Bdellovibrio bacteriovorus: one gene and its partner. The protein of the gene in region 2 interacts with the protein of the main gene of each other region in a pairwise test. Links are inferred from orthologs where the notes say so. Each region holds a gene or a part of one and is shown on either strand. Other genes may lie near its edges. The genes, in order: groL and grpE.

The links.
Region 1: the proteins of grpE (region 2) and groL interact in binary tests that used the Escherichia coli proteins (3 or more experiments, as listed by UniProt). The link is inferred for Bdellovibrio bacteriovorus from one-to-one orthologs.

What each region holds. Positions count from the first base shown.
Region 1 is NZ_LUKD01000001.1:1,555,417-1,558,609, reverse strand. The notes cover bases 148-3,014. They hold groL (chaperonin GroEL), read right to left. Parts: upstream 2,470-3,014; coding sequence 826-2,469; downstream 148-825. Other genes in these bases: AZI87_RS07490 (hypothetical protein), read right to left, coding at 2,935-3,014; groES (co-chaperone GroES), read right to left, coding at 2,499-2,786; AZI87_RS07505 (outer membrane protein), read left to right, coding at 148-455. Also shown: more of AZI87_RS07505, read left to right, coding at 1-147; more of AZI87_RS07490, read right to left, coding at 3,015-3,193.
Region 2 is NZ_LUKD01000001.1:1,417,906-1,421,167, forward strand. Bases 151-3,086 are described here. They hold grpE (nucleotide exchange factor GrpE), read left to right. Parts: upstream 151-1,324; coding sequence 1,325-1,849; downstream 1,850-3,086. Other genes in these bases: hemW (radical SAM family heme chaperone HemW), read left to right, coding at 151-1,251; AZI87_RS06840 (DnaJ C-terminal domain-containing protein), read left to right, coding at 1,859-2,866; AZI87_RS06845 (penicillin-binding protein activator), read left to right, coding at 2,863-3,086. Also shown: AZI87_RS06825 (M16 family metallopeptidase), read right to left, coding at 1-62; more of hemW, read left to right, coding at 79-150; more of AZI87_RS06845, read left to right, coding at 3,087-3,262. UniProt on the Escherichia coli protein: Participates actively in the response to hyperosmotic and heat shock by preventing the aggregation of stress-denatured proteins, in association with DnaK and GrpE. It is the nucleotide exchange factor for DnaK and may function as a thermosensor.

The DNA of each region.
Region 1 (3,193 bases), 140 kb from region 2 along the record:
ACGGCGTTAACTTCGGTTACAACTTCCTATTAACAAACGACTTCTTCGGCCCAAAACTACAAATCGCCGGCGGCTACACGAACACAAACTTCAGCGTGGACGACAGCACACCAACAGCCTACACAACAATGAAATACGGCGGCTTCGCCTTAAGCGTAGCCGGCCAATTCCCATTATCCGAAGAACTCCCAGTAGACATCGGTGGCAAACTAGATTTCTACCTAAACCCATCCCTAAGCGAAAACAAAACCAGCGGAGCCTCGTCCGACAACAAAATCAACAGCTTCAGCTTCTTCGTAGACTATAAACTAAAAACCCGCTTCAAAATCAGAGGAGAACTCCTCCTAGAAAACTACACATCCGACTTCTCAGGCACCGGCCAAAGAACCGACCCAGCCACAAGCACCAGCCACAAAATGACAACCTTGATGGGCGGCGTACAATACTTGTTCTAAAAAAGAAGGTGCAAAGCACCTTCCCAAAAAACACACCGATGTAAGGCCCGAACATCAAACTCATCAAAGGCAGGAATCACTCCTGCCTTTTTATTTTTTGAGAATGTTAGTGTATCGAGCAAAGGTTTTCTTTAAGCCTGCTTCCTGGGATATCTCCGAAGAAGGGCCTTTGCCGGCGCCACGACGGCGCGAACCGCACGAAGTGCGGCGGCAACTGAGCCTGGAAGGCGTGCCCGCCGAAGCGAGATATCCCAGGAAGCGGGCTTAAAGAAAACCCGTCGCCCGAAGCCAATACCAGAGCCACAAATAAAAAAAGCCCGGGAATAATCCCAGGCTTTTCGAAAAAGAACGAAGATGTTCGGCAAGCCGATTACATCATATCGCCCATTCCACCCATACCGCCCATGCCAGGAGCACCAGCAGGCATTGGAGCATCTTTCTTAGGAGCTTCAGCGATCATTGTTTCAGTAGTAAGCATCAAAGAAGCTACAGAAGCAGCGTTAGTCAATGCACAACGAACAACTTTAACTGGATCGATAACACCGTCTTTGATTAGGTCAGTGTATTCGTCAGAGTAAGCATTGAATCCCCAAGTAGCAGATTTGTTTTGAAGGATACGATCCAAAACGATCGCGCCATCAAGACCTGCGTTTGCAGAGATTTGACGAATTGGCTCTTCACAAGCACGTTTGATGATCATCGCACCGAAAGACTCTTCTTCAGAGAATTTAGTTTTATCAACTTTTTGAGAAGCGCGAAGCAAAGCAGTACCACCACCAGCTACGATACCTTCTTCAACAGCAGCGCGAGTCGCGTTCAAAGCGTCTTCTACGCGGTGTTTTTTCTCTTTCATCTCTACTTCAGAAGGAGCACCAACGTGGATAACAGCTACGCCGCCAGCCAATTTAGCCAAACGCTCTTTCAATTTTTCTTTGTCGTAGTCAGATGAAGTTTCGTCGATTTGAGATTTGATTGTAGCAACACGAGCTTGGATGTCGGCTTTTTTACCAGAACCATCAATGATAGTTGTGTTGTCTTTATCTACAACGATACGTTTCGCGATACCTAGGTCAGCTACAGTAGCTTGCTCAAGTTTGCGACCGATATCTTCAGAGATCACTTTTGCGCCAGTCAAGATAGCGATGTCTTCAAGCATAGCTTTACGACGGTCACCGAAGCCAGGAGCTTTAACTGCAGCAATGTGAAGAGTGCCACGAAGTTTGTTCACAACTAGAGTTGCAAGTGCTTCGCCTTCAACGTCTTCAGCGATGATCAACAATTGACGACCTTGCTTAGCAACGCCTTCAAGGATACCGATCATATCTTTCATTGAAGAGATTTTTTTGTCGTAAACAAGAACGTAAGCGTTCTCAAGAACTGCTTCCATTCTTTCTGCGTTAGTTACGAAGTATGGAGAAAGGTAACCACGGTCGAATTGCATACCTTCTACAACTGTTACTTCTGTTTTCGCAGTTTTAGATTCTTCGATAGTGATAACGCCTTCTTTGCCAACTTTATCCATAGCGTCTGCAAGCATTTGACCGATTTCTTTATCGTTGTTTGCAGAGATAGAACCAACTTGAGCAACTTCGTTCGAACCTTTTACAGGTTTCGCCATTGATTTCAACTCGTCGATAACAGTTGCTACCGCTTTGTCGATACCACGTTTGATTGACATTGGGTTGTGGCCTGCAGAAACAAGTTTAGCACCTTCGCGATAGATAGCTTGTGCTAGAACAGTTGCAGTTGTTGTACCGTCACCGGCTTCATCATTGGTTTTAGAAGCAACTTCTTTAACCATTTGAGCGCCCATGTTTTCGAATTTGTTTTCCAATTCGATTTCTTTGGCAACAGTGACACCGTCTTTAGTGATAAGAGGAGAACCGAAAGATTTGTCGATAACTACGTTACGACCTTTTGGTCCCAAAGTTACTTTTACTGCGTTCGCAAGAGTGTTCACACCTTTCAAGATGTGCGCGCGAGCGTCTTCTGAGAATGTTAATACTTTAGACATGGTTTACTCCGTTTTATTATTTAATTGAATTAGTTGAATACGCCCAAGATGTCTTCTTCGCGCATCATTAGGTATTCGTCGCCCTCAAGTTTCAACTCTGTGCCTGCGTATTTTCCGAAAAGCACTTTGTCGCCAACTTTCACTTCAAGAGGAAGTACTTTTCCGTCTTCAGTGATACGGCCTTTGCCTGTAGCGATGATTTCGCCACGTTGTGGTTTTTCTTTTGCTGTATCTGGGATGAAAAGTCCGCCAGCGGTTTTTTCTTCTTCCGCCATTCTGCGAACTAGAATTCTGTCATGAAGTGGACGAACGCCAATTTCGTTCTTAGCCATAGTAATTGCCTCCGTGTTTAAATCACGAAGGTAATATGAATCGGCTGGGATAGGAGTCAAGGTCGGGTGCCCAATTTTTCTCATGACACGCCGATTAATTTCAGAAATTTCAGGAACTTATATTATCAGAAAATTATTTCGGTTCTTTACCCACATTATTAGCGCTGACAGGCAAATCAGAGGCGTGGGCCCCAAAGACAGAGTTCGCGTAAGCCGTCATAAGTTCAGCTACTTCCTCGGGGCTTAGTTTGCCAGCAACCTCATTAAAGGCAGCCTTTTTGTCCTGAACTTTTGTGAGGTAGCCTACAAAGTAATCAGTCACAGAAAGGTCTTTAGCTACTTCTAAATCATATTGTTCTTCACGAAGGCGACGCTCGAGTTTTTCAACTCCC
Region 2 (3,262 bases):
GACTTATGACTCTCTAAGAAAAGGACTTTCATACCGTTTTTTAGTTGAAATTTTTTAGACATACTCTAGATAACTCCCATGGCATTTGGCGTCTACGTTCACATTCCTTACTGTATTCAGCGCTGCACTTATTGTGACTTCGCGACTTACGAGCAAAGTAAGATTTTGCCTCCGGATCAGTACGTCGAATTGCTATTTAAAGAAATTCGCCAGAAGCATCGTTATTACACCCCACAAAGTTTGGACACTCTTTACTTTGGTGGCGGAACACCGAGCTTGATCCCTGCTCCTCTCATTGTATCGATTATAAAAGAGCTGGGTAGATACGGATTTACAACTAGACCCGATACCGAAATCACGATTGAGATCAATCCGGCAACCATCAACGAAGATAAATTGAAAATGTATTTAGATCATGGGGTGAACCGATTCAGTGTCGGTGCTCAAACCTTTGATGATCGTTTGTTGAAAATGGTTCATCGCGAACACTCGGCGAAACAAACATTAGAAACCCTGGACCTTTTGCGAGCGCACAATCTGAACTTCAGCTTCGACATTCTTTTTGCGTTGCCGTCACAGACTGTCGCAGGTTTGAAAAACGATGTGAAAATCGCCATTGAACAAGGCGCAAAACATATCAGCCCCTACTGCCTGACTGTTCCTGATGGTCATCCTCTTTCTAAAGGTCGTCCTTTGGATGATGAGCAGGTAGAGATGTTTGACATTATCGCTGATGAGCTAACGGCAAAAGGTTTTAAGCAATACGAAATTTCCAACTTTGCCCTTCCCGGTTTTGAGTCACGACACAACATGCTTTATTGGGTGGACGAGCCTTATTGGGGCTTAGGACTCAGTGCGCATTCTTACAGTCTTGAGTCCGCGTGGGGCACACGCTACTGGAACATCAATTCTATCAACGAATACCAAAAGCAGATTTTAGCTTTTGATGGACAAGAGTTTGATTCCCCGGCAAAGCACTTGCCTGCCGCACAACATGAAATTCTGGAGATGCATCAAGCTCTCACAGACTTTTGTCATACTTCGATGCGTTTAATGCGCGGGCTCAGCCAAGAAAAGCTTTCTAAAAAATTCCCGCCTGAGATTTCAAACAAAGTACAAACTCTTTTAAACGGCCTGATCAAAAAGAACTGGGTTCAGTATGACAACGGGCACTGGTCTCTCACACGCGATGGCTTAGTTTTGAGCAACAAAGTCTTTCAAGAATTAACCTTCTTGCCAGAGGATATTTAAGGGCCTGCTAGGGCACCGGACATTGACAATCCTAAACGAATACACAATCTTAAGTATTGCGAAAGGAACCGTCATGTCAGAAGAAAATAACTCTCAAAATTCCAATTCTGCCAATCCAGAAACTGCGGCCGCGAACGGCTCTTCTGAAATTCAGAAACTTCAAGAACAAGCAGAGAAATTTAAAAACGATTTCCTTTATCTTCGTGCGGAGTTTGAGAATTACAAACGTAACGCTATTAAAGAACGCTCCGATCTTGTGAAATACGGTGGCGAAAGATTTATCCGTGACCTCTTGGAGGTTGTGGATAATTTTGAGCGCGCCTTGCAAACAAACGTCACAGCCGAAAACTATGCAACATTCCGTCAGGGTGTTGATATGACGGCACAAGAATTAAAGTCTTTGTTGCAGCGTCATTCAGTGCAAGAAATCCCCGCACAAGGTGTTCCTTTTGATCCAAATATTCATGAAGCGTTAAGCAGTGAGGCAACAGAACAGGTGGCGCCTGGTCACGTGGTTCGCGTGTTTAAAAAGCCTTACAAGCTTCATGATAAAGTGATTCGCACAGGTCAAGTGGTGGTTGCTAAGAAACCAGAATAAGAGGGTTGATTGTCTAAAAAAGACTTATACTCCACATTAGGTGTCTCTCGATCCGCCTCGGCGGACGAGATCAAAAAAGCTTATCGCAAGCTTGCGATGCAATATCATCCTGACAAAAATCCCGGCGATAAAAAAGCCGAAGAAAAATTCAAAGAGATCAGTCAGGCCTATGATGTTTTAAGCGACACGAAAAAACGCGAAATGTACGATCAGTTCGGTCACGCTGGAGCCCAAGGCTTCGGCGGCGGGCCCGGTGGATTTGGTGGCGGCGCGGGAGCTGGTGGATTCGGAGGCTTTGGTGGCTTCGGCAACCAAGGCGGCCAACAAACCGGCGGTGATCCGTTTCAAGATATCTTTGGTGATGTCTTCGGAGAGATTTTTGGTAACGCTCGCGGTGGCACGAACACTCGCGGACGTCGTCAACAAGCGAAAGGCACGGACCTTCGCTACACTTTGAATATTTCTTTTGAAGATTCAGCCTTAGGCGCTGAAAAAGTCATCAGCTTTGTTCGTCAAAAAGGCGGCAAAGAAGAAACCGCTAAACTTTCAGTAAATGTTCCTGCTGGTGTTAAGGAAGGCCAAAGATTGAAACTTGCGGGAGAGGGCGACTCCCCTGCTGGGGCATCTGCGGGTGACCTTTACGTCATTATCAACATTCAAGAGCATCCTCTTTTCAAACGAAATGAAAATGACGTGATCTTGGATCTTCCGATCGTTTACACCGATGCGATTTTGGGAACTAATATCGAAGTTCCAACACTCACGGGTAAAGCGATGATTCGCATTCCTCCAGGAACACACTCTGGACAGACCTTCCGCCTTAAAGGCAAAGGTTTTCCTAAATTGGGTGGATTTGGCTCTGGAGATATGCTGGTGAAGGTTCTTGTCGATACACCTCATCACATTTCATCACGACAAAAAGAACTTATTGAAGAACTTGCGAAGTCCACGGAGTCCTCGCCTCTAGTTAAAGCCTTCCAAGAAAAAGTCTCGCAAATTATGAGGAATAGAAAATGACATCTCGATTCGCACTTCTGTTAAGCGCATGCCTCTTAGCTTCCTGTACGACGGTCGCGACAAAAAAACGTCCTCCGTACAAACCGACTCCGGTGACGACGACGACAAAGAAACCTAAGTCGATGGCAGGTATGACAGCGGGCCGCCCTCCAGAGCAAATCCAAAGCGAAACTTTGACTTTGCCTGAGCCGCCTAAAACAGAAGATGCGTTGGAGTATCTGCGCGTTCTTGTAAATAAATCCGTTCAATCTCCGACAAAAGCCGAACAGGATGCCAATCGTCTTCATGCCATTGATATCGTCGAAAACAAATTAAACGAAGATCAACTTGAAGACGTTGCGGATAGTTCTGACTTCGGATTCCTGCGCGCTCACGCCATGTATCGCCTAGGTGAAC